One region of the Thalassorhabdus alkalitolerans genome, then DNA from elsewhere that is predicted to be linked to it. Evidence: predicted binding sites of a transcription regulator. Region 1 holds the regulator's gene; the other holds the start of a gene.
The links. Region 1 encodes Rex, which represses fermentation and respiration genes when NADH is low (regulators of the CRP and FNR family bind a similar motif). Its sites were predicted from a motif close to TTGTGAAATATTTCACAA; they were not measured.
Positions count from the first base shown of each region.

Region 2: a site for Rex is predicted at 7,098-7,115, ahead of ACFPU1_RS06175 (DoxX family membrane protein). Genes of this name have one in related genera too.

Region 1 is NZ_JBHSOZ010000008.1:3,047-19,310, reverse strand. Features, by position in the region: gene groL (chaperonin GroEL) at 1-27, opposite strand, end outside; gene groES (co-chaperone GroES) at 78-362, opposite strand; gene nagA (N-acetylglucosamine-6-phosphate deacetylase) at 666-1,835, opposite strand; gene ACFPU1_RS13800 (CPBP family intramembrane glutamic endopeptidase) at 1,977-2,699, shown strand; gene ACFPU1_RS13795 (YdiK family protein) at 2,696-2,887, shown strand; gene ACFPU1_RS13790 (MDR family MFS transporter) at 2,914-4,350, opposite strand; gene tatC (twin-arginine translocase subunit TatC) at 4,495-5,271, opposite strand; gene ACFPU1_RS13780 (twin-arginine translocase TatA/TatE family subunit) at 5,291-5,479, opposite strand; gene ACFPU1_RS13775 (redox-sensing transcriptional repressor Rex) at 5,496-6,152, opposite strand; gene ACFPU1_RS13770 (ABC-F family ATP-binding cassette domain-containing protein) at 6,448-8,394, shown strand; gene ACFPU1_RS13765 (alkaline phosphatase family protein) at 8,426-10,573, opposite strand; gene tsaD (tRNA (adenosine(37)-N6)-threonylcarbamoyltransferase complex transferase subunit TsaD) at 10,809-11,837, opposite strand; gene rimI (ribosomal protein S18-alanine N-acetyltransferase) at 11,812-12,285, opposite strand; gene tsaB (tRNA (adenosine(37)-N6)-threonylcarbamoyltransferase complex dimerization subunit type 1 TsaB) at 12,278-12,985, opposite strand; gene tsaE (tRNA (adenosine(37)-N6)-threonylcarbamoyltransferase complex ATPase subunit type 1 TsaE) at 12,982-13,446, opposite strand; gene thiL (thiamine-phosphate kinase) at 13,471-14,556, opposite strand; tRNA gene ACFPU1_RS13735 (tRNA-Met) at 14,813-14,889, opposite strand; rRNA gene rrf (5S ribosomal RNA) at 14,910-15,026, opposite strand; gene ACFPU1_RS13725 (hypothetical protein) at 15,198-15,350, shown strand; gene ACFPU1_RS13720 (trans-sulfuration enzyme family protein) at 15,365-16,264, opposite strand, start outside.
Region 2 is NZ_JBHSOZ010000003.1:696,742-713,005, reverse strand. Features, by position in the region: gene ACFPU1_RS06215 (S66 peptidase family protein) at 1-762, opposite strand, end outside; gene ACFPU1_RS06210 (HPr family phosphocarrier protein) at 999-1,394, shown strand; gene ACFPU1_RS06205 (SDR family NAD(P)-dependent oxidoreductase) at 1,472-2,329, shown strand; gene ACFPU1_RS06200 (hypothetical protein) at 2,388-2,618, shown strand; gene ACFPU1_RS06195 (spore coat protein) at 2,633-2,932, shown strand; gene ACFPU1_RS06190 (cysteine desulfurase family protein) at 3,133-4,254, shown strand; gene map (type I methionyl aminopeptidase) at 4,338-5,084, shown strand; gene ACFPU1_RS06180 (MEDS domain-containing protein) at 5,452-5,850, shown strand; gene ACFPU1_RS06175 (DoxX family membrane protein) at 6,031-7,032, opposite strand; gene ACFPU1_RS06170 (SpoIIAA family protein) at 7,204-7,563, shown strand; gene ACFPU1_RS06165 (hypothetical protein) at 7,867-8,067, shown strand; gene ACFPU1_RS06160 (spore coat protein) at 8,081-8,380, shown strand; gene ACFPU1_RS06155 (N-formylglutamate amidohydrolase) at 8,562-9,431, opposite strand; gene ACFPU1_RS06150 (hotdog family protein) at 9,630-10,004, shown strand; gene hmpA (NO-inducible flavohemoprotein) at 10,136-11,383, shown strand; gene ACFPU1_RS06140 (LysR family transcriptional regulator) at 11,734-12,612, opposite strand; gene ACFPU1_RS06135 (MFS transporter) at 12,728-13,948, shown strand; gene aceA (isocitrate lyase) at 14,344-15,630, shown strand; gene ACFPU1_RS06125 (hypothetical protein) at 15,921-16,264, opposite strand, start outside.

The DNA.
Region 1 (16,264 bases):
TTCACGGAACTTAATGTCTTTTGCCATAATAAAGACCTCCTATTAGTAAATTATGTAGGGTAAGCAGTGTTCAAGTCTTACCCAATAACAGCCAATACGTCACTTTCACGAAGGATAAGGTATTCTTTACCTTCATACTTCACTTCAGTCCCAGCGTACTTAGAGAAAATAACAGAGTTGCCTTCACTTACTTCCAGCTCTACTCTTTCACCATTCTCTGTTACACGGCCGCTTCCTACAGCTACAACTTTTCCTTCTTGCGGCTTTTCTTTTGCAGAATCAGGAAGTACGATTCCGCTGGCTGTTTTTTCTTCAGACTCGATTTGTTCAATGATAATGCGGTCACCAAGAGGCTTTAACAAGATAAACACCCTCCTTTAATATTTGTTGCATGAAGGCTGGAAGCCATCACGCATCCCTAACATTTTTAATTATTAGCACTCTGGTTTGTCGAGTGCTAATTCCAATTATAATAATAATCACTTGTAAGTTTTTTTGCAAGTACTGAAACTAATTTTTTCACAAATTTCCCTTAAACGTATTATTCATGGTAAAAAAACACACCCCTATATTATTCCTCAAATACATACCGTTAAACCTTTAAATGTACTCAAAAATCTTTAGACATTTTCCTCGTCTCCATGACACGGTTAGTTATAAGGTGCTCATTTCTCAAATGCTTTTCTCCCTTTTACGTAGGTTGCTTCTACTTCAAACTCATCATTTAAAACGGTAAAATCAGCATCTTTTCCTTCTTTTATACTGCCTTTGTAACTGTCTGCCCCTGCCTGCTTAGCAGGGTTGAGTGATGCCATTTGAATGGCTTCCTCGAAGCTGCATCCGCTGAATTCAATCATATTTTGTATGGCTTCATTCATGGGAAGGATACTACCAGCCAGAGTCCCGTCCTCCAGTCTTGCTTCCTTTCCCACGTATACCTCTTGCCCGCCTAGCTCATAAATCCCCTTATTCATCCCTTTTGCACGGATGGCATCAGTAATTAAAATAAGCTTATCAGCTTTTTTGACCTGGTAAATAAGTCGAAGCATATAAGGATCAATATGGACACCGTCAGCAATGATTTCAGCGGAAACGTCGGGATCCAACAGAACAGCACCGGCAGCCCCTATGTCTCTGTGATGAATCCCTCTCATTCCATTAAACAAATGGGTCGCATGGCTGATCCCTTTCCCAAAAGAACGTAACGCTTCTTCCCCGGTTGCATTGGAATGGCCGATAGATGCAATCACTCCATTCTTAAATAAGTGGTTTGTAAGCTCCTCCCCCTTCTCTTCCTCAGGTGCTAATGTGACAATGCTGATTTTTCCGCCAGCTGCTCCTTGAAATTCTTCAAATAATTCTATACTAGGAAGAACAATTTCCTGAGTAGGCTGAGCTCCTGCTTTTTTTCGAGAAATAAAGGGTCCCTCTAAATGAACACCCAACAGCTCTGCTCCTCCGGCAGCTGTTCCAGAGGAAAGGTTTATTTGTTGTAATGCTGAGAGGACCTTTTCCTTTCCTTGGGTCATGGTGGCCGCCAGAAATGAAGTAGTCCCTTCTGCAGGCAAGTTTTCCTGGATCGTTCGTATGGCCTCCTCCGTCCCGTCCATGAAATCCGAGCCGGCTGCACCGTGAATATGAAGATCGATAAAACCAGGAACCACTTTTACCGTCTTCTGAAAATGGAGAAGCTCTATGTCTTCCTTAGTAGAGAGGTGCTCCGTATTCCTGACTATTTCACTAATTCTTCCGTCTCTTATTATTAAAAGAGGGTTCTTAACCTTCTCTTCTTCTGCATATAAAACAGCATTTTGAAATAAGATGTTCTTGTTCATATTTTTCTCTCCCCTCTTTTTAGCCATTGCTGATGATTTAGTGACGAACGGGCCGTTTTACTCCTTTTATAAGAGCCATTATGATACAATATTCACTGTATTCATCGAGAAACATCATTTGTATGAAGGGATGACACAAATTTGAATAAACGCTACTGGTGGATTGTTATTACTTATATCCTCATTCATTTGTCAGGTATTATTGGTATCCCTCTTTTAATGGGATTAGGGTTTACAGATATAAACCAAATGGTCGCATGGTGGACGATCATCAGCTTTGTCATCGGGTTACTCATTATTTTATTGCTTCTTCTGCCAGAAAGAGGCTCCTCGCCACACCCTAATATGAGAGTAACAAGTAAAGGACATGCGACAAAATGGGCTATTATTGGTGTGTTTCTCGCCTTTATCGCTCAATATATAGCCATTTTAATTGAAACATACGCTTTGGGAATTGACCCGGGTTCAGAAAACACGCAAGAAATTCTTGAGATCGTTCGGATGATGCCTTTCTTTGCCATTATTGTTGCTTTGATTGGTCCGATCCTTGAAGAAATTGTTTTTCGAAAAGTCATTTTTGGGGCACTCTATAAGCGAATGAATTTCTTTTTCTCTGCTTTAATAAGCGCGCTTATTTTCGCTGTTGTACATCTGGACTTTGAACACCTTCTTGTTTATATGGCTGTTGGGTTTGTATTTTCTTACCTTTATGTAAAAACAGGAAGGATTATCGTTCCTATCTTAGCCCACGTCGCAATGAATGCTTATGCGGTGCTGATGCAGGTAGTGCTTGGAGACAGGCTTGAAGATATGCAAAGGCAGTTAGAGCAGATGCAAGGATTTATTGGAGGCTTATTTTTATGAGATTTTCCCCAAGATTTATGGGAACTATGTATATAGTGATTGGCATTATGTTTATCGTGTTAGCTGTGCAAAATGTCCGGGAAAATTCCTGGAATGTGTGGACATGGTTTTTTGCCGCTATTGCGGCAGTAGATATATTAGTGGGACTTCGTTTCTTCGGATTAAAACGTGCCGATAGCAAGGAATGATACAAAAAGCATAGCTCTGTACAGAGCTATGCTTTTTTTCTTTCTTCTTCTTTTTCTATTTCCATTTCTGCCTCTTTTGACTTCTTCCCAAGCATAAAAGCTGCCGGCACCGTCAAAAGAGTAAGGATGCCAATAATCAAAAACCCTTCATTAATCGCCTGCAGGCTTGCTTCTTCAATGGAAAAGCCATTTTCAGCAAAAAGCTGGGATCTCCTCACTTCAAAATAAATGGAGACAAAGACAATTCCGAGGGCATTGCTCATTTGTCTGAATACATTGTTCATCGCCGATCCCCTTGAAACAACCTTTTCCGGAATAGCGTTCATCCCGGCTGTGGTCGCAGGAATACTGGAAAAGCCCATTCCCACCCCTCTTACAGCCATCCAAAAGAAAATCCAGAACAAAGCTGTTTCCATAGACATAAATGCAAGGGCGATCGTACCGCCGCCAAGAATAAGGACTCCGGAAGTAACAATCCCCGTCGCTCCCCTGCGATCAAGTATTCTTCCCCCAATACTCATGAAGATTCCACTCAGCAGAGCTGCCGGTAAAAAGACTAAACCAGTGATGATCGCACTTAAACCATATACCTGCTGGATCAGTAAAGGAATTAAAAATATTCCTGCAAACAGACCAACGCTTGTAACCCCTGTAACCCAGATGCTGAGGGAATATGCTTTAATACGCAAAATAGACAGGTCAAGAAGTGGAAATTCCGCCCTTTTCTCCACCCTGACGAAAAAATAAATAGAAACCAGGCCCAGAAGAATCAAGGTCACGTTTAACGGATCCTGCAAATGTTCAAGAGAAGAGGTGTTTCCTAACGCAAACAAAATAGCTCCCACACCGAGAGTAACAAAAAGAAATCCCCAGCGGTCAAAGCGAATACCAGGATTAGTCGGCACTTCTTTTAAGTACATAGTTGCTACCACTAAGGCAAGCAAACCAAAGGGAACGTTGACTAAAAAGAGAAAATGCCAGGTTGCCATTTCAACAATTACTCCACCCAGAGTAGGACCTATCGTTGGCGCCATCATTGCAGCTACGCCCCATACTCCTGTAGCCATTCCTCTCTCTTTACGAGGAAATGCCTCAAAGATTAAAGCCATGGACAAGGGCATCATAATTCCGCCGGCAATACCTTGAATAGCACGAAAGAAAATAAGAACCTCCAGGGTCCACGAAAAGCTGCCCAGCAAAGAACCTAGAACAAATAACGAAAGCCCCATTAGATATACTTTTTTCTTCCCGAATTTATCTCCTAAATAGCCAGTAACCGGCATGGTCATTCCCATAGAAACCATAAAGATCGTAATGATCCACCCTGCAGCTACTGCATCTACTTCAAATACTTCCATGAAAAGAGGAATGGCAGGATTCAGCATGCTGTTATTTAAAATCATCGTAAACGTTCCAAACAGCAAGGATACAACAACCATCCATTTTCCAGATAATCTGTTCATAACTATTCCACCGCTTCGCTTCCCTAAATATCAATATTACTATACCACAGTTTCCACCATGTAAGCCTCGAACTTTCTCTCATCCACCATAACCCTGGCAGGTACACTCAATAAAAAAACCACACTCTATACGAGTGTGGTTTCTTATTTTGCTTGTCTTTCTTCATCCTCTTTTGCCCACTGCTCCATTTTTTCCTGTTCTGCTTTCAAGACTTTCTTATAAGAAATTCTGGAAATAATAATGCTTATTTCATAAAGCAAAAACAGCGGCAGTGTCACCATGACGTGTGACAGCAGCTCCGGTGGAGTAATAAAGCCTGCAATGACCAACAGGACAAAGTAAGCAATTTTCCTTATCTTTCTTAGGTAAGCTGGAGTAACAATCCCAAGCCTTGTTAAAAACATGACCACGACTGGCAGCTGAAACAAAAAACCAAATGGGATCGTCAGCTTAAACAAGAAAGTGAAATATTCATTGATCCCATATTGCTCAGTAATATTCAACGTAGTAGCTAGCCTGCTTACAAAATCTATGACAAAAGGAAACAAAATAAAGTAAGCAAATGCAAGTCCACCAAAAAACAATAAGGTTGAAATTGGTATATAAGAAAGTGTGGCTTTACGCTCTTTTTCTAATAAACCTGGACTGACAAACGCCCATAATTGGTATAAGAGAAATGGAAATATTAGGATGAGTCCTGTTAAGAATGCAAAGTTTACGTAAACCATAATCGGATCCGTCAGCTTAAAAGCATTCATTGGAAAATCTTGGGCCTGAGGGGTGCTCTGCAAATACCCGATTAACACCGGAGCTAGAACAAATCCTCCAATCATCGCCACGAGTAGCAAAACCACAATCATGATCACACGTTTGCGAAGCTCTCCAATGTGATCATAAATGGACATATCGTTCTGTGACATTACTTTCCCATCCTATCTATTACTTTTCCTGATTAGCTTCTTCCTTCTTCTTGCTGTTATCATCATCGTCAACTAACCCTTTTGTAGCGCTCTTAAATTCTCTTAATGTATTACCTGCCGCTCTTCCAAGCTCAGGCAGCTTTTTCGGACCAAAAATCAACAGTGCTACTAATACGATTAATGCAATACTTCCCGGACCCAATGGCATAGGGGGTCACCTCCGCTTATAGTTGTTCCTCTTTTTCTTCAAGAGGATAGTTTTTTAAAAAGTAAATCAAGGACTGTAGTTCTACCGACAAATCAATATGATGAACCCTTATGTGCGGCGGCACAGTTAACCTTGCAGGAGTAAAATTCATGATACCTTTGATGCCCGCTTCCACAATTCTATCGGCTGTTTTTTGAGCGACAGCCACCGGCACAGTTAAAATAGCAACTGTGGCATCCAGCTCCTGAATGGAAGCGATATCTTTCATATCGTCAATCTTCACTCCACTGATTTCATGTCCTATAATATCATCATTCACATCAAATGCGCGAATAATTTTCGTGCTGTCATTCTTAGAAAAGTTGTATCTTAATAGTGCAGTGCCTAAATTTCCCACGCCAATCAAAACGACATTCGTCTGCTCGTCCTGTTCGAGTGTTTTTCGAAAAAATGATAGAAGATAGCTTACATTATAGCCATACCCTTTTTTCCCGAGAGCGCCAAAGTAAGAAAAATCCCTGCGAATCGTAGCAGAATCAACCTTCACTGCCTCACTTAATTCTGTAGATGATACACGCTGCTTTCCTGAAGTATGGAGGTTCTCCAAAAACCGGTAATATAAAGGCAGGCGCTTTGCTGTTGCTTGCGGTATTTTATGTTGATCTATGTTCATAGCAGCCTCCAACGTATCTTTCATTCTTACGAGAGTAAGTAACTCTTGCACCGCCGCTACTTATAAACTGCTAGGCTGGGTTGGACCTGCCGTTCACCTTCCTTATTGTACAACATTTCATTCTTGAATGTAATGGGAACAGAACTTCCAGGCGACATAATTCACGAATATGTAAAAAAGATTGAGCCAGCTCAGACCGTTTCAATGTATCTCTCTCTTTTTGCAGGGACCTAAATAAGATACACTAAAGAGAAGTGAAACATGATTGCCAATTCTATAGCAAGGATGAAGAGACATGATATTGTTGCAATGCGTGAACCTTACCAAATCGTTTGGAGCGGAAACGCTCCTTGATAACATAAAGCTTGAAGTAAAATCAGGCGAAAGAGTTGCTCTCGTTGGAAGAAACGGAGCCGGAAAGTCGACCCTTTTAAAAATTATCTCAGGACAGACTTCTTATGACAGTGGGGAGATTATTACCCCAAAAGGAATTAGAATGGGCTATCTTGCCCAGCATACAGGTCTTGAATCACAGCGGTCTATCTGGGATGAAATGCTCTCCATTTATACGGAGGTCATTCAAATGGAGAAACAAATCCGCCGCCTGGAAGAAAAGATGGCCAACCCGGCTGTGTACGAAAACAATGCCCAGTATGAAAAGATACTAAAAGAATACGACGAACTCCAGGTAGAGTTCAAAGAAAGAGGCGGGTACCAATACGAAGCCGACATCCGCAGCATTTTGTCAGGTCTAAACTTTGCCTCCTTTGACTACAGCACCCCGATTTCAAGCTTAAGCGGCGGGCAAAAGACCCGCTTAGCATTGGGCAAACTCCTTCTTTCCAAGCCAGAGCTTCTTATTCTTGATGAGCCCACAAACCACCTGGATATCGAAACCCTGACGTGGCTCGAACAATACTTAACCGGCTACAAAGGGGCGATTTTGATTGTCTCCCATGACCGCTACTTTTTGGACAAAATCGTTCATAAGGTATATGAGGTAGCATGGAAGGAAGTCACACTTTTTCAAGGAAATTATAGCTTTTACCTTGATGAAAAAGCAAAACGCTATGAGCTTGAACAAAAGGCATTTGAAAAAAACCAGGAGGAAAGAGCCCGCTTAGTGGATTTTGTCCAGCGTAATCTTGCCAGAGCCTCCACCTCCAAAAGAGCACAAAGCAAGCGAAAACAGCTTGAAAAAATGGAAAGCCTCAGCCGCCCGCTGGGAGATGAGAAATCAGCCAAATTTTCCTTTGATATCGACCGGCAAAGCGGGAATGAAGTAGTAAAGGTAAATAATTTAACTGTATCCTATGATGGCAGCAAGCCTCTTTTCACTAACCTGAATCTGCAATTAAACCGCAAGGAAAGCGTTGCCCTCATTGGTCCTAACGGTGTTGGAAAAACTACTTTATTAAAAGCAATTATCGATAAAGTCAAACCTTCAGATGGTACGATTTCTTTTGGGAGCAAAGTTACAGTCGGTTATTACGACCAGGAGCAGACCCAGCTTACTTCGAATAAGACCGTCTTACAGGAATTATGGGATGAATACCCGTTAACAAATGAAAAAGACATCCGCACTGTTTTGGGTAATTTTTTATTTAGCGGAGATGATGTGCTTAAGCACGTCTCTGAACTAAGCGGCGGTGAGAAAGCTCGTCTTGCCCTTGCAAAGCTGATGATGAAAAAGGCTAACTTTCTAATTTTTGATGAACCTACAAACCATTTAGACTTAGATAGCAAGGAAGTGTTGGAATCAGCGCTTCTTGACTACCCGGGTACTCTTTTATTTGTGTCTCACGACCGCTACTTCCTGAATCGGATGTCTACGCGAATAGTTGAAATGACCAGCGAAGGGTTAAAAGACTATCTCGGTGATTACGATTACTACCTGATGAAAAAAGAAGAAGAGCGCCAGCGAGAGGAACTGCGCAGTCAAAGAGAAGCATCTTCCTCTTCTCAAGAGGAGCAGAATGGTTCGGATAAAGAATCTTATTTTCTTGATAAAGAAGCAAAGAAACGAGCTAGAAAACGAAAAAGAGACATTGAAACAATCGAAAAAGAAATTGAGGACTTGGAGCAGGAAATTGAAGAGATGGAGAATAAGCTCCTTGACCCTGAAATCTATGAAAGTCATCAAAAAGCACAGGAACTTCAGGAAAAAATAGATACATCCCGACTGAAAGCCGAAGAACTTATGGAAAAATGGGAAGAACTTCAGCTGGAAGAGGACCAATAAAACACTTAATCAAAAAGAAGCGCAGAAGGATCTACGCTTCTTTTTGCAGTTTCCAAATTAATGCTCCGCATATGAGAAAAAACATAGAGGTGGCTGCGGCTGTAACACCAGAATCATTTAACAGCAAAAGAAATATAGAACCAGCAGCTCCCCCTTTAATGACCACTTTGTCTCTGTCATCCCAAAGCTTGAATTTCCCTTTGATTAAGAGCAGCGCTGCTACAACATAACTTGTGACAAACAATGTGGTCCAATTTGAATAACGAAGTATTTTTAAATTCATCTCTGCTTTTCTTATCATGATCTCCAGTATATAAGAAAAGTTTCCCCCTTCAAGCTGTCGGAAAGCCTCTCCTATGTGAGTGACAGGACCTGCAAGCTGCACAATCTTTAAAAAAGAAAGAGCACCGATCAACGCTCCTCCTGCCAGGGCCAGCTTCTTTAGCTTTCCTGCTGAAGGAAATAACAGCTGAAAGAAAAGAAAGCTAAACATTAATCCAGCTGACAATGTGGCACCTGCATTTGAGCCAAGAAAGGAGGCTCCCAGGAAAAACAGCGTCAGGATTGCCAGAACCCCCCCTGCCTTCCAAAACTTTTTACGCAGACAATAATGAATAATAAACAAGGCAGAGATAACGTAAAAACCAGCATATTCATTGCCAATTCCGTAATACCTTGCCCCTATTAACGGATCATAACCAAGATAAGATCGCTGCATAAGAGGCGAACCTAGAAGCAAATCAAACGAAACCATGATAAAGAGCAATAAAGATGACAGCCAGACTCCCTTCTCAGACCTCACAGCTAAAAGAAGACCCGTTAAGAAAGACAGCAGGAATATAAGGCCCACATACCAATAGAAAGAAATGGACTTAAGCAGGACAGGGGTAACTAAAAACCAAAAGGGTGAACTCATTCCTCCAAGTAGCACCCCTGGCAGCAAATACCTTGCTTTAGATGAATCCTCTCTTTTTTTCCACACGTAAAGAAATGAACTAAACAAAAGAAAAGCCAGCAGAATTATATAGGATAAAAGGACTTCAGGTCTTGTTGAATAAATAACAGCCAGCCAGTCAAAATGAGTAAACATGGCTTCCCTGCCATCCTCTTCCCCTTCTGTTTCCTTTCTTGTCAAGGGAGTGCCTGTAAGCTCTCCTGGAACCTCAATTTGAAAATAAGATAGAATAGTCGGCACAATGTCTACATTGGAAGAGATAAAAGGCTGCCTTGTCGTGTGAGAATACAGTGGCAAGCCATGCTGCTGGCCCTTTTCCCACAAAGCTACCGGTGCTATCCGGTACCCTTTATCATTTAATTCCTTAGGCACGGTAACACCTAGCACCATAAAATTTTGCTCGTTATTCCTTAAGGTAAGGAGAAAGGTTTGCAGCTCTTTTCTAAGCTGCTGTTGATAACTTCTTTGCCAGGAGGGATCCATCTTTTCTTTATCCTTATGAAAACGGTAGAATTCTCCCCATTCTATTACGCTAAATGACTTTTCGTTTTCTTGGCGTGTCTTCTCCAGCCACTCGGTTAAAGCCTCACGATCAACCTTCCAGCCTCCAGGAGCGTGAGGAACCTTTACCATTCCTTCCTTAAGCTGTCCCCTTGCCTCCCCTTTTTCATTCATTGTAAATAAAGAACCATATCTTACTTTTTTCTCTTCATAGTCACTGGTCCCTGCTACATTTGTCATAATTCCGTTCTCTTCTAACAGACCTCCTAACAAACCAGGTTTAGAACCAAATGATTCAAGGGTATTCTTTTTAGAAAGACTGTGGATAAGTGGATGAATAATAGAGGAAACAGGGGCAGTTCCTTGAAGCTTTCTATATTGTACTTCTGCGGAAAGGCTGCCTGTGGATAAAACCTTTTCCCCTCGATTATATGCATTCCACTCAGCCACACCTGTTCCTCTGGCTCCAGTACTTAATGTGACAGCTTCATTTATGTATGAAGAAGGCCCGGCTGCTTTTACATTTATACCTGTCATTGAAACTTCGTCCCATAAACTTTCATTATCAGCTGAAAGAAACTCTATGTCTTCAAGAGACAGTTCCGGAACAACTACGAGAGTGAGATGGTCCCCTGAAATACTTTTGGCAGAAATTGTTGTCGATATAAGGCAGGTGCTTAACCATAGGCACAGAATACTTATGTGGACAAATTTAACTCTCATATTTACAAACAACCTTATCTTTGTTAATTTTCTAACATATCCACACTATCCACATACTTATCAACAACAGTATACCCATCTAAAAAGGGTTTTTTTCATTTATACACAAACTTCTCCACTTATCCACAGTTTAATCCGTACACATCCAAAAGTCCCGTATATAAAGTTATTCACTGATTTATCCACATTATCCACAGTTGTTTTTTCAACAGCTTTTGACAAAAAAAGACCCTCCCTATGATAAGGGAAGGCCAGGCTCTCCATTCAAATCCAGTTTTGCAAACTTGTTGCTTTTCCATCCTGTATACGCAGCTGCACCAATCATGGCTGCATTGTCTGTGCATAGCTTTAAAGATGGAATCCTTAGCTCTGCTTCACTGTTTTCTAATGCTTTTTCCAATGAATCTCTTAACCCTTTATTAGCAGCCACTCCGCCAGCTACAACAAGCTGCTTTACATTATACTCTTCTGCAGCTTGTTTCGCTTTTGTAACAAGAACTTCCACGACACTGGCCTGAAAACTAGCGGCCAGGTCCTCAGGCTTTACCTCTTCACCTCGTTGTGACGCATTGTGAAGAACGTTGATCACTGCTGACTTTAACCCGCTGAAACTAAAGTCATATGACCCTGTTTCCAGCCATGCACGGGGCAGGTCAATATTGGCTTCCCCTTTTGCTGCAAGCTTATCTATTTCCGGTCCCCCTGGGTACGGCAGTTTCAAAGTGCGAGCGACCTTATCATATGCCTCTCCCACTGCATCATCCCGAGTTTCTCCAATCACTTCAAAATGCCCGTCTTCTTTCATGTATATAAGTTCTGTGTGCCCTCCTGAAACTACAAGAGAGATAAGAGGAAACTCCAGAGGTTTCTCCAGCTGGTTTGCATAAATATGACCGGCTATGTGATGTACCGGGATTAAAGGCAGACCATGAGCAAAAGCAATCGCTTTTGCAGCATTAACCCCAATGAGCAATGCGCCAACCAACCCTGGTCCTGCAGTCACAGCCAAAGCATCCAAATCGCTAAATGTGAGATTGGCTTCACTCAAGGCTTCCTCCACTATAAATGTAATTTGTTCCACATGATGTCTTGATGCAATCTCCGGGACCACTCCCCCAAAGCGCTTATGGCTCTCGATCTGAGAAGACACTACGTTTGAAAGTACCTCTTTGCCTCCCTTAATCACAGCAGCAGCCGTTTCGTCACAGCTGGTTTCAATGGCCAGTATGATTGGAGCATCATTTTTCGTTAATTGATTGTTCATGTAAATTCACCCACATCACTAAAGCATCCTCGAGATTATCCGTATAATAATTTTTACGGATGCCTCCCGGCTGAAAACCATATTTTTTATATAAAGACTGAGCAACATGGTTTGTTACTCTTACTTCAAGACTCATACGCAACGCTCCATAGGACTTTGCCATTTCTAACGCGTTAGCTAAGAGCAGTTCCCCTATACTCTTTCCTCTATGATTGGAATGGACTGCAATATTCGTGATATGAGCATCATCTATCACCACCCAGACACCACAATAACCAACAATCTCCTCTTCACAATCGGCTACAAGATAATGAGCAAATTGATTAGATGTCAGCTCGCTTTCAAATGCAGCCCTGCTCCACGGAAGAGTAAATGAATCCTGTTCTACCTCCAGTACCCCCTCTATATCCTCTACCGTCATAAACCGCACGGATACCTTCTCACCCATTCGTCTTTCCTTTCTGATCAGCAAGCCACTTCTTCTCAGCTTCCGCAAGCTGAATGTACTCAGGGACAAATTCGTGAACAGATGGACCCGACTCAGCTTTTTCACCCAACGCTAACAGTTCACCAGGACGGACGGAATTTTCCTGCATGGTACCACACAGAGCTTTATCCCCAAGGGTGTACTCAATCAATTCACGGTGCTTTTCTATATCCTGACTTAAAAACAATACGTCCTTTTCTGTCTTTTTGAGTCCCTGCAGCCAATCCTCCATTAATGTAATCCGGTCTTTTTCCACCATTTTGCTCTCACCATGGCTGCCCTGGTAAAGCCCGGTGTACACCTGTCCCCGGCGAGCATCTATAAATGGGCAGACCAATCCTTGAAAATGCTTCCCATTTTGAGCCAGTATTTTCAAGCTGGATATCCCTACGACCGGGATATGTAATGCCCAGGCCATCGACTTGGCAGTGGTCACTCCTATACGAACCCCAGTATAGGAACCAGGTCCTTTTGCTACAGCAATTCGGTCCAGTTCGTTTGTCTTTATGGAGGCTTCTTTTAAAAGGTAATCTATAGCTGGCATCAGCCTGATAGAATGATTCTTCTTAAGGTTCGTTATTACCTCTCCTTTGATTTCTCCCTCAGCAGAAACCCCTACCCCAAGTGTATATGTTGTTGTATCTATAGACAGGATCTTCATTTCCCCTGCAGCTCCTTGCTTAGTTGAATATATCTCTCCCCATAAGGGGTAAAAGTAAATGTCCTTTGTGTATCGCTGTCTCTTCTTATTATAATATCCAGAAAGTGATCAGGGAGCTGTTCTTTAATAATTTCCGCCCATTCAACTACCGTGAGGCCCTCACCTTCAAAGTATTCCTCAAAACCCAGGTCTTCTCCCCCTTGTTCTTCTAAACGATAAACGTCCATATGATACAAGGGAAGCCTGCCCTTATACTCCTTAATTATGGTAAAAGTCGGACTGTTTACCACTCGTTTCACTTCCAGCCCTTCAGCAATTCCTTTTGTAAAGTGTGTTTTTCCCGCTCCTAAATCTCCTGAGAGGGTAACGAGATCACTTGGCTGCGCAGCACGGCCCAGGCGTTCTCCTAACGAAATGGTTTCCTCAGGTGATCTAGTGATAAACGTAAAGCTTTCAGCCATTACCCTCACCAACTTCCCTTACCTTTATGATTTAAAATGATTGTAGCCTTTTTTATTAAGACGAACCAGTCCGTTCTTCTCTTTTTTAAGCCACACTTCCCCACGGCCTTCTTTCACGGTCCCAATCTTATATAAAGAGAGGCCTTCTTTTTTCATCGCTTCCGATAGCAGCTCCCAATCGTTTTCCCTAACCGTTCCTACAAGCTCAAAATCTTCACCACCAAACAGCATCCATTCAAGCCGCTTGGCCGTATCTACACTCTGCAGTTCCTGGGCAATAGGGAGACTGCTTTCATCCAGCTCTATGGAAACATTACTCGCTTCAGCAATTTCATGCGCTTCGCTGCCAATTCCATCACTTATGTCATTCAATGCTCCCCTAGTATTCAAAGAATTGATCACCCTTGCTTCTTCCACTTTAGGCCGCGGACGTTGGTGAGCTATCGTCAGCCGTTTTTCTCTTGCTGTAAAGTGCGCGTTTCTTGACCTCTTGAGCAAAAGAGCAAGTCCTGCCGCTGACTTCCCAAGAGAACCTGTGACAAACACTATATCTCCAGGCAGAGCATTTTTTCTTAATAGGCGTTTTCCAGCTTCCACACGGCCGGTAACCGTAACGGAGATCACTAGTTTATCGGTAGTGGAGACCGTATCACCGCCAATTAAGTCCATTTTGTACCCCTCTGCCAAGGATGACATCCCTTTGTAAAGCTCCTCCATTTCTTCCTCCGACCAGTCAGAAGGAATCGCAACAGAGACTAAATAAAAGACCGGCCACCCTCCCATCGCGGCTACATCACTGATATTTACGGCCAATGCCTTGTGCCCTATATCAAATGGGGAGAGAGTAGTCTTCTTAAAATGCACATCCTCTACCAGAGTATCAACACATATAATTTCATCATAAGATGCATCGGTTTTATAAACAGAAGCATCATCGCCAATACCTTCAAGCAAATGGCTTTGATAGTGTGATTTTGGCTTAATTTTGTTTATCCAATCAAATTCATCATGAATCATAAGGTCACACTCACTATTTCTTAAGGTTAGATGTCCGCATAACAATCCTAATCTCATTCTTTCCAATATTAGAAATGTCAACGGTAATATCATTGAAATCATCCATTTTCTTTCTACAGTGTAACGTATTCTTTTGGAAAATTCACTTCTCGATAGCCGTTTGCACAAAAAAAGCAAAACAATACTTTGATTGCTTTGCCGACTTTAAAGTATATGTACCTCATTTTGAAACCAATAAAAAAAAGCCTCTTTCAGCTTATTAGTAAATGATTATTTGGTTGCACTCTTCGAGTACTACTGATGTTTTTTTGCTCAGATGTTGATTCGACGTAGGAGCAAAAACTTAATTTGGTTGCGGGGGGAGGATTTGAACCTCCGACCTCCGGGTTATGAGCCCGACGAGCTACCAGACTGCTCTACCCCGCGATATTATAAAATTAGATAAGGCCTGGCAACGTCCTACTTTCACAGGGAGTTGCCCCCCAATTATCATCGGCGCTGAAGAGCTTAACTTCCGTGTTCGGCATGGGAACGGGTGTGACCTCTTCGCTGTCGCCACCAGACCTTTTATGACGTTCTCAACGTCACGTATATAAATATATCACGGTTCTTAATGCAATGCAAGCACTTATTTATATTTTCATTACAAATTTGTTTTTTTTGCAAAAAGTCACTTGTTTTGATATCATATTAATAAGAATATTTAGAATATTATTATAAAGGAGGGTTTTATCATGGATCTTATCCAATGTGTAAAAGCTGCGATCGGAGCTAACATGGCGTTACTTGCGACCTTTCTTTTCCTGCCTATATTAATATTCAGTGACAATATTTCTGTCTACCAAAATTTTCAGGACTGGATGAATGCAAAAGACAGCCGTTTTTAGACGGCTGTCTGTTTTTATTTTTTAGCAGCTTGTAAGGCTCCGTTAAATGCTTCAATAATATCCTTGGACTCTTCTATTCCAACCGAAATTCGTACAATTCCCGCTGTGATACCTAACGAATTTCTTATTTCCTCTGGCACTGTTCGATGTGAGGTTCCAAGTGGATAGGACACAGTCGTTTCCACGCCAGCTAATGTAGGAACAATTTTCACCCAATCTAATGAGGAAAAGAAGGTATGCAAATCAATGTACTCTTCCAGCTCAATACTAACCATTGCCCCGTTCCCTCTTTCAGAGACTGCTTCCGGATAGTAAACTTTTTTAATATCCTCTTGCTCTCTAAACCAGACAGCAAGCTCATTAGCATTGGCGCATTGTCTCTCCATTCTTACACTTAAAGTTTTTAACCCCCTGCAGGCAAGCCAAGCTTCAAAAGGGCTCAAACTTCCCCCTAAGTTAATTATCTTTTTCTTAGCTTTTGCTATCAGCTCTTCATTGCCCACTATCACTCCAGCCGTTACATCGCTGTGACCGCCTATGTATTTTGTAGCACTATGTACCACTATGTCTGCGCCCTGTTTGTATGGCTGTATTAAATAAGGTGTAGCAAACGTGTTGTCAATCATTACGGTTAAATTATGAGTTTTACCGAGCGAGATCAGCTCTTGCAAATTTTCGGCTCTAAGCAGGGGGTTGGCAATGGACTCAGAGTAAAGAAGAACAGTGTTATCTTTAATCTCCTCTTCAACATTCTTAATACTTGTAAAATCTATAACTGAAATTTCATATCCAAATCCTTTTAATTCCTGTTCAAATAATTGGTACGTCCCTCCGTATAAGTCTTCTGGCACTATAATATGCTCACCCGGATTTGCAGCTGCCATAACGCCTGCAAGAATTGCAGACATCCCTGA
Region 2 (16,264 bases), on a different contig from region 1:
ATTGTACGTCTCTCCATAGGAAACCGGGCAGTTTGTGCATTCTCCCATTACGATTCCTAAACAGTCGTTAAATTTACCTGCCATCGCAAGTTGAATGAGGTGCCGAAAAACGATAGTGGTAGGAGAATTTATTTCTTCCAGAAATAAAATTTTGTTGCTGGTATCAATTTCATAAGGAGTACCAAGAGTGTTGACAATCGAGGTTAAATTTCCACCAACCATTGGTCCTGTGACATTCCCGGATATAAGGCTGATCAGCGGCATGCCCGGAGGATTTAGGATGGGTCTAGGAGCTGTAAGAGTAGAAACGGCCTCAAAAAATTGATCATAATTATAGGCTGGAGTGCCGGGGCGAAAATCAATAAGGAGCAGGCTATGGAAGGTAACGAGATTGCTGAATTGATACAAGGCATTCAGCAACACCGTTATATCACTATAGCCGCTTATAATTTTAGGGTTATTTGCTATAAAGTTATAGTCGAGAAAAGGAAGAATTGTCTGTACGCCAGTCGTCCCTCTTGTAGGGAGGATCATATCCACTTCTGGGTTAGCAAACATGTTCATGAGGTCTTCGGCTCGTGCTTCAGCAGGAGCAGCGGTGATCCCTTCAAAGCTATAGACATATTGTCCAAAGAGAACGTTAAATCCCATATCTGTGAGAAACTGTGCCCTTTCATTCGTTAAAGCAGCATCCTGAGGGCTGCCTAGGGTGACAAGGCCGATTGTGTCACCCGCTTGTAGAAGGGGAGGTCTGATTGCCATTTGAATACTCCTTCCCATGACCCGTGATGAAACGTACCCTTTTCATCCTATTTTGTAAATATAGAAATCATTCATCAAAAGCTTCTTCAGCTATAGTAAAGAACTATAATAATTATTGGTCAATTCGTAATAATTAGAATGTTTTTCTTCTGTGAACATTCCTTACGAAAGGGTAGAATTACCCAGAATTTAGGCTTATAATGGGTATGGATTTCATGGAAGGGAGAATGATCTCAATGGAGCGGCAGGAAAGTTTGTCGTTATTTAGAGGCTTGAGCGTTCATAAGGTAGTTGAATTTGTACATTTAAATGAGCAGTATGACAGTGATTTGTTTTTTGAAAAGAAGGAAAAGATGGCTAACGGAAAAAGTATTCTAGGGATGATGTCTCTTTTAACCACTGTGCGTGTAGGAGAGATTGTGAACGTAAAAGCAAAGGGCGATGATGCTGACCAATTGGTGAATGCCATCGTTACGTTTGTAGAGCAGGCCGACCTTGGTGAGGAGCTTCTCGATTACTATGAAGAAGAAGGCGTGGAAACCGTTGAAAAAGCGATGACGTCTTCGTTGACATGCTGGTCTCCTGACGTGAGAAATCTTGCGAAATCATATTTAAAAACGACAAGACATTAATTATAGAGCGTAACGGCGTCCTGGAAAGGACGTCTTTTTCTTTACAGGCATAAAATAATAAAGAGAAGAGGATATTTATGACAGAGAGGGTAGTGCTTATTACCGGTAGTGGGAGAGGGATTGGAATGGAAACGGCCCTGCTGTTTGCGAGCAAGGGGTGGAAAGTCATTGCCGGCATAAGAAATGAGAAAGCAAATTCACCACTGTATGTTCGGGCAAAGGACTTGAAGATGCTTGAATACATACATTTTAAAAAACTTGATGTTACAAGCACTGACATTCAAGAAGAAGTCAAGGCTGTGATTAAGGAAGCAGGAAGGATCGATGTCCTTGTTAATAATGCAGGGTATGCTGCAGCAGGTTATTTGGAGAATTTTCCAGTAGAGGAGTTAAGACAGCAATTTGAAACCAACGTATTTGGCGTGGCAGCAGTTACGCAGGGTGTTCTTCCTTCTATGCGAGAAAGTGAAGGAGGACGGATCATCAACATAAGCAGCGTAAGCGGTATCATTCCTTTTCCTGTAATTGGCCCTTATGCGGCCTCTAAGCATGCATTAGAGGCCATGACAGAGTCGTTAAGCTACGAGCTGGAAGGTACTGGTATTGAAGCCTTTTTACTTGAGCCCGGCTCCTTTCAAACCGATATTTGGGAAAAAGGATCAGTACAATGGTCTAAGAGAAAAGAAAAGAGCAGGCAGAACAGAAAGGAAGAGGCCCTGGTTTCAGATATCCTGGCAAGAAAAAATTCCTTTCAAGACCCTCACATGGTGGCAGAGGCAGTCTATAAAGCAGCAACAAGAAAGAAAGTTCCTTTCCGGGTACAGGTTGGTAAAGGGATTCAAGGCATGATTCTTCTTCGAAGGTTTCTTCCTTTTTCTCTTTGGAAAAAGCTTGTCCTCAGGCAGCTGAGACAGCGAACGGGCGTAAAAAACTGACAACAAATGTTTCCATGGATAAGGAGGAAAGAAAGACAAATACTACCTAGGAGATATTATGAGCAAGAGAGGGGTAAGAGTGATGAAACATGAACTGACAACCAAAGAGCTTGCATTTATTGAAGATGAAATTCGCGCAGAGGAGATTATTGCAAAGACAATGAACTGGTGTGCTGCTCAATGCAGCGATCATGATCTTCGCTCCATGCTCGAAGACCTTGCTGAAGTGCATCAGTTCAATATTGCCGATTTGTCTCAGTATTTTAATAAATCCAGAATGGTTCAATAAAGGAGGCGTTCGTTATGCCTAATAATATTGAGGGCCGCGGGCTTACGGATCGTGAATTAGTGCAGCTTTGTTTAGAACTTGAAAAAGGCCGGTGCCGAAGCATCAGCAATACCCTATTAGAGACAAGCCACGGGGAGCTTCGGGAAATTTACCATCAATGGTTTGATACGTGCAGCGTGAATCAGTATAAATTGTTTGAGCAAATGGAAGGAAAAGGATGGTACAAGACAGCGGCGGCTACCCCTGCACAGATAGAAGAAGTGCAGGAATTTATGCAGAACAACCTCCATCCTGATGATCATTTTGATGCATAAGCTGCCAGGGGGCTGCCAATGAGCAGTCTCTTTTTTGTTCGTTAAGGAAACACGAAAAAACAGTTTTCCTTGCTGGAAGGGGAGGAAAAAAGCTGCTTGCTGTGAATTCTTTTCTACACTTTGATATGATTAAAATAAAGAAACATACATATTTGGTAATTTCCCAGCTAAGGAAGAATTTAATTAAAAGGTGAGTAGATATGGAAAACATTTATTTAGATTATAATGCCAGCACTCCTCTTGACCCCGGAGTCAAAGAAGCGATGCTGCCCTTGATGGACGCTCATTTCGGAAATCCGTCCGCTTCCCATTATGCAGCCATGGGAGCAAAAAAGGCAGTTGAAACAGCAAGAAAGCAAGTGGCAGGGCTGATCAACAGTACAGCAGGCGAAATTATTTTTACAAGCGGCGGGACGGAATCTAATAACCATGTATTAAAAGGGGTTCTCCAGTCTAGTAAAGATAAAGGCAATCATATTGTTACAACAAACATTGAACACCCGGCTATCGGAAATACGTGCAAGTTTCTTGAGGGTGAAGGGGCGGATGTAACCTATGTTCCTGTGGATGAAACGGGCAGAGTAGACCCGCTTGCCATTGAGGAAGCAATAACGGAGAATACGATACTTGTGACAGTGATGCACGCTAATAATGAAACTGGCATGATTCAGCCTATCAAAGAAATCAGTGAGATCTGCAAACGCAGTCAAGTGTATTTTCATACTGACGCAGCTCAGTCGGCAGGCAAGGTCCCTATCGATGTCCAGGATGCTCAAGTGGATTTCCTCAGTCTGGCAGGTCATAAACTGTATGCTCCAAAAGGTATTGGAGCGTTATATATCAGGGAAGGCATTGAGATTGAGTCTTTGGTTCATGGAGCGGGCCATGAAATGGGCAAACGAGCTGGCACGGAGAATGTAATTCTTGCTGCTGGACTTGGTAAGGCATGTGAACTGGCCAAACGCAGTGAGGGAGAACAGGAGCGTATCAAGAAGCTTCGGGATTACTTTTGGGTAGAATTAAAAACCTCGTTTGGAGAAGACATATCGTTAAATGGAAAGCTCAATCACCTTCTTCCCAATACATTGAATGTAAACTTTCACCATCGTGCAGGCCAGGATGTTCTTCAGGCTGTGCCTGAAATTGCAGCTTCCACAGGTTCAGCATGCCACGCTGGAAGTGTCGACCTTTCCCCTGTACTCCGGGCCATGGGAGTAGAAGAAGAAAGGGGGATGGGAGCGGTGCGCTTCAGCCTGGGAAGGTTTACAACAAAAGAAGAGATTGATCAGGCCCTATCCTTATTGAAAACACGAATTCAGTAATATCCTTAGTTCAAACAAAAGAAGCAACGTAATGTAAGGAAGCATATACTATAAGAACATGTTGAAAACAAGGAGACAGGAAGATGGTTACCTTAAAGTCAGAAAGAGAAATTAAGCAAATGGAAGAGGCAGGTAAGCTGTTAGCCTCCTGCCACAGAGAGCTTGCAAAGCTCATCAAACCGGGGATTACTACACATGAGATTGACAAGTTTGTAGAAAAGTATTTAAAAAAGCACGGGGCCACTCCAGAACAAAAAGGGTACCAGGGATATAAGTATGCTACGTGTGCCTCCATTAATGATGAAATCTGCCATGGGTTTCCCCGGAAGAAGCCTCTTCAAAATGGGGATATTGTGACAATAGACATGGTTGTGAACCTGAATGGGGGACTGGCTGATTCAGCGTGGACATATGAAGTGGGTGAGGTTTCTGAAGAAGTGAAGCACCTATTAGAAGTGACAAAAACTTCTTTATACAAAGGGATTGAAAAGGCTGTATCAGGTAATCGGATTGGTGATATTGGGCATGCCATTCAATCATACGTAGAGGAACAGGGGTTTTCTGTTGTGAGGGATTTTACCGGCCATGGTATAGGGCCTACCATCCATGAAGGACCACAAATTCCCCATTTTGGTTCTCCGGGCAAAGGTCAGAGATTGAAGGAAGGCATGGTTATAACGATTGAACCGATGGTTAATATGGGAAAGTGGATGAGCAAGCTCGATAAAAACGGCTGGACGGCAAGAACGACTGATGGGTCTCTTTCAGCCCAGTATGAGCACACTCTTGCCATCACGGCGAATGGTCCTCGAATACTGACGGAGCAATGAATAGGTGCCTTCTTTTTTTTATGAAGAAAGAAGGCACCTTTACTTGGATTGCATAGTAGGAGCTTGAGGTAAGTTTTAAAATGTCTATTTAAGAGAACCAACAGCCAGATATAATTCAGTCTAAAATAAAAAATAGTTTAAATTAATTATTTATAACTTTTGGAATATTGTGTAAAATATAAATATAGAAGTGGTTTAGGACCCTGGTGAAAAAAATGGCATAAGAGGGGATGGAGAAAAGTGCGGAAATTGCAGGAAGCAGAGTTAGACTTGCAGCAGGGCGACGGTCATATTTTGTACGTGTTTCAAGATACTGAGAAGTATATTAACAATGCTCTTGCATTTATTAAGAAATGAGAGAATTACTGTGAAGCTGAATGAGAGGTTGAAAGCCTGTTTGTCTCCTGAGGACTGGAAAGATGTAAGTTTTGTCAGCAACTTTGAGTTTTACTATATAAGTGAGGATTTCCACGTGCCCTCTATTATCTCTACATTTGCCAGGAAGTTGTCTCCTCATTTGGACCAAAATCGGACAGTGCGAACCTGGGCTCATGTGGAATGGGGCGCAAGAGATGACATTGCTTCTAAGATCACTTCCTTTGAACATTTGGCAGATGAAGGGGTTAGGGAGATGAAAGTAGTCTCTGTCTGTGCTTATAATGAACGTGACATTTGTGAAAGACTCGAGGAAAAATTATGTACAAGCCATCAGTTTAAAATGACAGATGATGAAATGAAACGTTCCCCGATTTACCTAAGAAAATAATCATGAATGCCAGATCAATAGATACCACCTAATCATTAATTTTGTATAACTCTGTGAAAGGCAGGTGTTGGTGTAAGACGGTTAGGCCCTCATTTTATTCCTCCCTTTTCAGATGGAAAGGGAGGAGTGAAGCAAGGGAAAGCCGCCAGCAGATCAACTGCAGCCTTTTACAGAGTTTTTTTAAGCAAAACGATAATAAATGAGCAGAATGGTCGCCAGCACAAAGATGAAGTTTAAGAAAACAAAGATCATTTGTTCAATAACGGTTTTGTGAATCTTAACAGGCGGCCGGTAAAAAGAGGTCCCTTCAATAATAAAGAGAACGAGGATAATGTGGATCATCGCATGTCCAACTAATTCAAGAGCGCCAAACAGCATCGTTGTGGACATGAAAATTCCAGTAAGGACTATGGCAAGAAGCCTGTTTAAGATCCCGACTACAAGAAGATACCCCACAATAAATTCTATAAACGCAGCCATGACAATGAAGATTTCCGGCGGAAACCCAAAGGTCGGTACATTATGGTTAACAATAATATCAATCGTCATAGATGGGTATACAAGCTTTTCCACAGCTACCCAGCATAGAGACAATCCTGTGGCTAAATAAAGAAACGGAAAACTCCACTTTTCGTAATTTGTGCCTGCAATAAGAAATATAATGAATATAGGCAGGTAGAAAGCATAGTCCAGCATGTGGAAGATTCCAAAGTCATATACTACGATACTGAACATTCCTAAAAGGATCACAGCGGCTGTTTTTGTTGCCAGGAAGTTTGGGACAAATAGGAGGATAATTGCAATCCAGGCAAGGACCGGGAACCAATTCGGCTGTTGATGCAATTCAGGAGCAAACAATGACCCTGAAAGGACTTGAATAATTAGAACAATCGCTGTTCCGTACCGCAAAATACTCATGTTGTACTTTCTGTAATCATCCATCTTATTATCTATCTTCTGAACAATATCCCATTTCATCATTTTTGGGACGATTTGGGGGAGAATAGCAAGGACAAAGGCAGTAAAAATCGTCATAAACATAAAAAATGGAGTAATGATGTTTTCTATCGATTCTTTTACTGGTTCTTCATTTGTGAACCATTTCACATGTGCGTCAGCAAAAAACGGTGTAAAAAAAAGACCTAACAGCACGATTGCTGTGATCCAGTATTTATTGATCATAATTCACCTCAATGAAATTGTTTTATTATTGAACTGCTTTTCCAGCATAACATACGAATCCATGTTTGTGATCTTCTTCACAAATAGTTCAAAAATCTATATTTTTCATGATTACATCCTCTGTCATCGTGAAATAGAAGTACTATTAATATTTTAAAAGAGGTGAGAGCCGTGAACCAGAAACTCGAATGGAGTACTGAAAATATTCTTGCCTATGAAATTGACAGTAAGGTTACAGAAGATGAGTATAAAGAGCTTGTAGACGAGGTTGAAAGGAAAATGGATGAATATGAGAGTATCAGGATATTTGTCAGAGTGCCTGATTTGGAAGGGGCAGACGTTTCAACCTTAAATGACCGCGTTAAGTTTTTGAAAGATAATGATTTAAAACAAATTGAAAAATATGCTCTTGTCGGAGATCAGAAGACACTAAAGGCAGCGGCAAAAGGTATGGATAAGCTCACAGGAGCCAATGTCCGTTCCTTTGATTTGGAAGAGGAACAAGAAGCAAAGAACTGGGTTGTTTCCTAGGAGAAAAAAGTAATATAAGCGTGGTACGAGGAATCGTTCCACGCTTATTTAAATTTAATAAAAGAGAAGTGACAGATAAATGGCAACGACCATTTCAAACTTGAACCTTAAGATTGTAAATGGCATCCAGGCGAAAAGCATCCGTTTTTTCTAATTTAATTTGAAAGAAAGCAAAAGAAAGAAGTGATTGCACGAAACTGAGCCAGTAACGAGAGAAACTACTGGCCCCGATCACCGTTAAGGGTTTAAGCAAACGAGGATCGGGTAATTCCATTATTGTAGTTAAACTTAGGAGGTGGAAATGTGGCAAAGTCATCCTATGCTAAACATGAAATTTTGGAAGTGCATGAAATATTAACTGTTAAGTCTGCTTGTGCAGCGAAGTCTTCCCTGATGCAAGGGCTTGCTTCTGATAAAAAGCTTAAACAACTATTAGAAGAAGATGCAAAAATCTCCCAGGATGCAATTAGTGAGTTAAAAGGTATTTTAGAAGAGGCAAAGTAAGGAGGGTGTTAAAATGGCAAGTATTTTAGATAAATTGAATAATAAAGAGTTAATGACAGATGAGGTGATTGCTACTGACATGCTTGTTTCTGCTAAGGCTGCAGTGAGAAGCTATTCTGTTGCAATCACAGAAACCGCCAGTCCTGAAATCCATAAAGTATTAAAAAAACAATTAAATGACGCAATTGACCTTCACCATAAAATAGCCACTTATATGATCGAGAATGATATGTACCATGCGTATGATATTAAAGAGCAAGTAGAGCATGATCTCAAAAAAGCTGATGTAGCGTTGGACATGCCAACGAAATAAAAGATGGTAGCATCTAAGTTTCCAAGCAGACTGTTGTCCTTTTTATATTCAACGGTCTGCTTGTTTTTTTACGTAAAAGGATGCCTTCCAGCTTTTTTCGATTCTATTACATAAAGACTTTGGTAGTGTGAATCATGATGGCATTGCCCAATATTAATATAATAATTTAGAGTTTAAAGGCTTACAGCAGGCGTCTACAGATTGGCGGTGGAGGAGAAAGAAATCCTTCTTTAGGAGCAGCTTTCCACAAAGCCGTTTCTACCCTGTGGCCTCCACAAAAGGGTATGGATCCGGACTGATTCGACAATAACGCAGCAGCAACTGAATGAGAATTTATAATATCGGCAAGACCGTTGTACACTTGCAAGAAGGCGCCTATATTATCTCTTGGATCACGATACTTCTGATTGATCTCTACCTGAACAGCAGGAGTCGCCAACTGTGCCCAGGAAAAGTGGGTAATTGTATCAGGGTTTTCTGCAGGGAAAGTGTCATTTTCTCTGACATCAGTAATGCCATGCCTTGAAAAAAGATTCATAAACTCCTCTACTCTCCCGGAATGAAGAGATTTTCCATACACCGTTCCAAGATCAATATCAAAATCATGATCCCGTCCTGCTCCGTGGAGGTCTATTACCAACTGGATATCATATTGGGAAATGATGCGTGTCATTGCTTCTTTAAATAAGCCGCCTTCAGCATAATTAGCATCCTCAGCCCTTTTTGTAGAGTACAAGTAATGAACATCTGTTTTCTCATGAAGAAGAAAGCCTAAGGCCCCTGTATAAATTTCAGCTGCTTTTTCCTCCCCTTCACGGAGGTGAACAACTGAATGGGGAGCTGTGATAAGTATTGGAGTGGAGCCTGGCCGGTATTCAAAAGGCAGAGAGTGATCCACGTTTCCATTGTAGTCGTTATCGGCAAACGGTTCTTCAAGGGTAAGTATATCTTCTAACGTAATATCCTGATCTTGAGCAGTGCTGGCATGGGCCTGTTCAGGGATAAGGAGAAGGTGTAATGCAATAAATAGTACTACATATAAAGATTTCACTTCTGTCCTCCGTACGTATGAGTATTTTCATTTATTGTAAACTGAAGAAAACCTTGCGTGCAAGGTCATAAAATAGAAGTAGAACAAGTAGAGGATTCAAGAGCTTATCCGGATTTCCAGTCCTGTGCGAGCAGGAAATTAAGAGATTACAGCGTAATTGTAAAGGGAGGGAACAAGGAAAGGAAGGGGATATGGAAGATGGTACAGGTCGGTGATGTTATTACGTTTAAAAAATTTTTTACAACGGAAGATGTACGTTTATTTACGGAAATTTCAGGTGATGAAGGAAGCCACCATATTCATCCCGATGAAGAGGGACGCTTAATTGTCCAGGGTTTGTTAACTGCTACACTGCCAACAAAAGTAGGAGGAGAACATAACGTGCTGGCCCGGAATATGAACTTTGAATTTATCAGGCCGGTTTACACAAATGATGTCATCGAATGTAAAGTGAAAATAGAACAATTATCAGAGGAAGAGAAGAAGTATGTTATTTCTTCCACGTTTTCATGCAGGAATCAGAGAAATGAAGTAGTCTTGAAAGGTGGATTTTCAGGAATTATCAGGAAATAAGCATCATCTGTTCACCTGCTTTTTAACATAATAAAGAGAATATTCATTGTTAAAAAACAGTTTTAATGTTGTAATAAAAATAAAGGTTTAAATATGCATTTCAAATACATATTTAAATGGAGGGGGATTCTATGACTGCAAAAAACAAATTAAGTGAGGAAACCATAGCAATTATTAAAAGCACAGTTCCTGTACTGGCAGAACATGGGGAGGCTATAACGAAACAGTTCTATCATCTTCTTTTTACCAATCATCCTGAACTGTTACATATGTTTAATCACGTGAACCAATCAGAAGGCAAGCAGCAGAGAGCGCTGGCCCAATCGATTTATGCGGCGGCTGCCCATATAGACAAATTAGATGAAATTCTTCCAGTTGTGAAACAAATCGCCCATAAGCACCGAAGCCTGCAAGTAAAAGCAGAACATTACCCGATTGTGGGGAAGTATTTACTTATTGCAATGAAAGATGTGCTGCAAGAGGCAGCTACCGACGAAATTCTTGATGCCTGGGGAGAGGCGTACAGTGTGATTGCTGACGTTTTTATAGCAGTCGAGAAAGAAATGTATGAAGAGGCTGAAAATCAGGCAGGGGGCTGGGAAGGCTTTAGAAGTTTTCTGGTTATCGATAAGGTTAAAGAGAGCGAAGTCATTACCTCTTTCTATCTTCAGCCGGCCGATGGAGAACGTCTTGCTTCCTACAGGCCTGGCCAATATGTTTCCGTTAAGGCAATAATAGAGGAAGAAGAATATAATCATATTCGTCAGTACAGTTTATCTGAGGTGCCTGGCAGGCATTATTATCGTATCAGCGTGAAAAGAGAGGATGGAAGGGAAACACCTGCTGGCATTGTTTCCAATTACCTGCACCATTCGATTGAGCCTGGTGATAAGGTAGAGCTTACCGCCCCGGCTGGAGACTTTTTTTTCGACAAAGCAAGCAGTCGGCCAGCTGTTTTCTTAAGTGGTGGTGTAGGGCAGACGCCATTAGTAAGCATGTTCAAGACTGCAGCAGAAGATTCACCAACAAAAGACATTACCTACATCCATGCTGCTCTAAACAGCAGCGTGCATGCTTTTGATCAGGAGATCAGAGACACAGCAGATAGAAACGAGAAGATTTCATATTACCTCTGCTATGAATTACCAAATGAATCTGACAAACAGAAGAAGGTATACGATAAAGAAGGCTTTATTGACGAAGAGTGGTTGAATTCTCTTGCAGTAAGCAGAGACGCAGAATTCTATTTTTGCGGACCTTTGCCTTTTATGAAAGCCATGTATTCTATACTGAAAGAATGGGGAGTACCGGAAGAAAGAACTCACTTTGAATTTTTCGGACCTTCAGACAACTTGGAACGGGAAGATAACAAACACTAGGTAGAATACAGACTATTAAAGCAGAAAACCACTGAATGCTTCATCCCGCATGTCTTCCACTAGATCGATAGCGGCAAAAGCAACATCATTCTCTTGAAGTTTACAGGCTGGACCACCGGCAAAACGACTTGATTCTGGTAATAGATTTGTCTTTGCTTGTACAAAAATCACGAGACGCCTGGGGAAAGGAAGAGCTGAGAATCGACCGGGATGATCATCACCGGTTAGCTGAAGCCTTTAGGTGCGTGCAAGTGTACCTTTGAACAACCACCCATTAGAATACTGAAACCAAAAAGGGCTCTCACTTAGGTGAGGGCTCTTCTCTTTAGACTGTGTTGCTGTCTCTTTTTTCAATGATTTACATGCTGATTGACCAAGAACGATAAAAAAGCTTTATTTGCTTTAGAAAGGTATGTCCCTTTCCTGTGTGAGAGTGCAAGGGTAAGAGAAAAAGGGGTTTCAAACGGAATTCCAACAAGGTCGCTGTCTTCACTAATAACCATTTTTAAAAAAATCGTTATTCCTAACCCTTTACGGGTTAATGATTTAGCCATTGAAATTTGATTGGTTTCAAAAGCGATATGAGGGGATCTGCCTGTTGCCTGCTCAATTTTATGGATGATGTTTCGCTGATAATACCCTTCTTTAAACAAAACAAGGGGCTCTGTAAGCAGTTGATCATATGAAATGGAAGATAACGAAGCAAAGGGATGAGAATCAGGTACGACAACCATCATTTCCTCTCTTAGAAAGGGGTGTGTGATTAAATCTTCGGTCGCATCATCCATAACAATTGTCCCCAAATCGATATTTCCTTCTCTGATATCATCACGGATGCGAGTAGTTCCAGCCTCATAAATCGACAATTCTAATTGAGGATATTTTTTCTTAAAGGCAACAAATTGTTCAGGAAAATAAAAAGAACCCACCATGGAAGGAAGGCCAATCCTCACTCTTCCAGTTTTAAGCCCCTTCAATTCTTCCATTTCCAATACAGCCTGTTCCATTTGATTCAGAATGGAAGTAGCATGGGCAAATAATCTCTTCCCTTCTTCGGTCAGCTGAATCGTTCGTTCCTCTCTCGCAAAAAGGGGAATCCCAATTTCATCTTCCAGGTTTTTTACAGATTTACTCACTGCTGGCTGGGCAATATGTAATTGCTTAGCAGCTTTCGTAAAGCTTTTTTGCACAGCGACTTCGACAAAATGACGCAGCTGCCTTGATTCCATGTTATCCCTCTTTCTTTTCATTCTTAAAAGTTATAGAAACTATAAATATTATATATTTTATTTATGGAAAATACCATGCTAGCATAAGAAGAGAGATATGAAGGAAGGGAATCAAATGATTGAATTAAAAACAAAAGCATTTTGGCAGGCAACACTTGCTTTAGGTCTGTCTTCTATTCTGATATTTGCTAATATCTATTATCCTCAGCCTCTTCTCCCATTGTTTTCCGAGGAGTTTCAAGTAACACCTGTTGTCTCAAGTTTAGCCATCTCCCTGGCGCTACTTGGTCTTGGAGTAAGTTTTTTTCTATACAGTGCGTTATCGGATGCGTACGGGAGAAAAATCATTATTATGGCTGCCATGACGCTTGGCACGCTTGCTACCTTTGCTATAGCTATTGCTCCAAGCTTTGAAGTGCTCCTTTTCATAAGAGTTATCCAGGCGATAGCATTGGCCGGGATACCTACAGCATGTATGGCGTATATAAGTGAAGAGTATTCCACAAAGGGTGTAGCAGTTGCAATTGGTATATTTATAAGCGCAAACAGCATTGGGGGAATGGGAGGAAGGCTTCTCAGTGGTGTAGTAACAGATTTCACCGATTGGCGCACAGCCTTTGCCGTAATGGGTGTACTCAGCGTCCTCATCCTATCCATTGTTGCTGTAACCTTGCCCTCCTCCAGGAACTTTCAGTCGAAGCCGTTAGAGCTGAAAGGACTCTTTCTAAACAATTGGGAGCATCTGAAAAATAAGCCGATGCGATATGCATATATTATTGGCGGGTTACATTTCTTTGTTTTTATGGGGATCTTTAACTTTGTGACCTACTTATTAAGCGGACCGCCTTTTTACGTATCAACATCTGTTTTGGGCATTTTATATTTAACCTATATTGCCGGGACGGTCAGTTCAACACTAGCAGGAAAAGCAGCAGAGCGGCTGGAGCAGACAACCATTATGCTCATTGGCATTTCCTTGATGGTAATAAGCTTACTTGTTACTTTAGTACCGAGCTTTCCAATGATTGTAGTTGCACTCTTAATCTTAAGCTTCGGGTTTTTCTTTGTTCATTCAACCTCCAGTTCCTGGGTGACAAAGCATGCGGACTTCGCTAAAGCCAGTGCATCGGGATTATATCTTACCTCTTATTATTTAGGAGGAGGAATTGGCAGTTTTTATTATGGATGGTTATGGAGCCAGTTTGCATGGAACGGTGTCATAGCAGGGTCACTCGTGATTTTGTGCATTACAAGCTTTTACACAAGAAGGTTAAAGCAAATTGAAAAAAAGGAAAGGTCCATTGATTCTGCTGAACACGCAGTGAATCATGGGTAAATAACAGAAGAGGGGTCGCAAAATTTTAACTTTTGGCGACACCCTCTTTTTTTGGCTTTTTTTATAGTGTGAGGATAATCACTGTATTAAAACAGAAGGTATTATAAAATGGTTGTATGATATGGAAATGTCTTGTAAATGCCTTTAAATAAGGGGTCAAAAAAACAGAAAATTTAAACTTTTAGTAAATCGCTAAAAATTAGAAAATAAAGGTTGCCAAATTTTATGGTCTGTTATAACATAAAGACATCAAATAATAACTGTATTAAAACAGATTGACACACAGGATTTACCAGCTTTTCAGCTTTGTTATTTGTGTTAAGACAGGGATTGGTCATCACTGCAAAGATCATTCTCTTTCTATAAAATCTTACTAATTAAGGGAGATGAGAGTTATGGGGAACTTAAAAGAGCAAGCACAGCAGCTGCAGCAACAGTGGGAGAATGAAGAGAGATGGAAAGGGATTGAGCGTCCTTATTCTGCTGAAGAAGTAGTCAAATTAAGAGGTTCATTGCAAATTGAACATACATTAGCAAAAAAAGGTTCTGAAAAGCTTTGGGATCTTATGCATAATGAGCCATATGTAAACGCTTTAGGAGCTCTTACTGGCGGGCAGGCAGTTCAGCAGGTAAAAGCAGGCTTAAAAGCAATCTACTTAAGCGGATGGCAAGTAGCAGCGGATGCTAACCTTGCAGGACAAATGTACCCGGATCAAAGCTTATACCCTGCAAACAGTGTGCCAAACGTAGTGAAGAGAATTAACCAATCCCTTCAGCGTGCAGACCAAATCCAGCACATGGAAGGCGAAGGTGACATCGATTACTTCGCTCCGATCGTGGCAGATGCAGAAGCAGGATTCGGCGGACAGCTTAACGTATTTGAACTAATGAAAGGCATGATTGAGGCTGGGGCATCTGGTGTACACTTTGAAGATCAGCTTGCATCTGAGAAGAAATGCGGCCACTTAGGCGGTAAGGTTCTTCTTCCTACTCAAAATGCTGTGAGAAACCTAATCTCTGCTCGTCTTGCTGCAGATGTAAGCGGTGTACCAACTGTACTAATCGCCCGTACAGATGCGGATGCAGCCGACCTTATTACAAGTGATATCGACCCTGCAGACAAAGAATTCATTACTGGAGAACGTACTCCAGAAGGATTCTACCGCACGAATGCAGGAATTGACCAAGCGATCGCTCGTGGTCTAGCTTATGCCCCGTATGCTGACTTAATCTGGTGCGAAACATCCAAGCCAAGTCTTGAAGAAGCTCAAAAGTTCGCGGATGCGATCCATGAGAAATTCCCTGGAAAAATGCTTGCATATAACTGCTCTCCATCATTCAACTGGGAAGCCAACCTTGATAAAGAAACAATCGAGAAGTATCAGGTTGAACTTGGTAAAATGGGATACAAATTCCAATTTGTTACTCTTGCCGGCTTCCATGCTCTTAACCACAGCATGTTCGAACTTGCTAGAGGCTACAAAGAGCGCGGTATGGGTGCTTACTCAGAGCTTCAGCAAGCAGAGTTTGCGAGCGAAGAGAAAGGATACACTGCTACTCGCCATCAGCGTGAAGTAGGTACAGGTTACTTTGATGAAGTTTCTCAAGTAATCTCAGGCGGTACTTCTTCTACAACTGCTTTAAAAGGTTCAACTGAAGAAGCACAATTCCAAAAGAACTAATTATATGCTTAGAAGAGGCTCCTTTCCTGGAAAGGAGCCTCAATTTTTAAGGAGTCCCGTGTTGAAAAACAAGGGATTTTCTTATTTCTTTTGTAATCACAAATTTACATAAAAGGTCAGTAACTTTTGCCCGTTGTGATAAAAGTGGTTTGTGATTTCCATATACGTTTTTACGAAAAGTCATGTTCTCATACTTGTTCGTTTGCCTGTATATGCTGAATATTGCCCCTACATCTGCGTGAATTATTGTCTATGAAAATTTTCCAACTGCCTTAAGGGAAAAGTGGCAGTTAGATGAAAGAAAGTAAAGCAGCGTAAAAGATCAGACCAACGGCAAATGCCCAGAAGTTGCTTTCTTTTTCCTCTGGCAGCTCTTCTTTTAACACATTTAAAATGATGCCCCCAGCTAAAAATGAAAAGAGCAATGTCACAATGTTTTCACCCATTGAAAAAATAAATCCCACCGTCCATCCAATGAGAACAGCAGCAGCTAACAGCCAGCGGCCATAATGATCATACATCCTTTGGTGGTCCTGTCTTAATCCTTGATCATTAGATAAAAAATGAAGAGAAAGGGCGAAAAAGTACAGGGTCAACTCAGTAACATTATTGGATTCCTCTTGAATTAACAAAT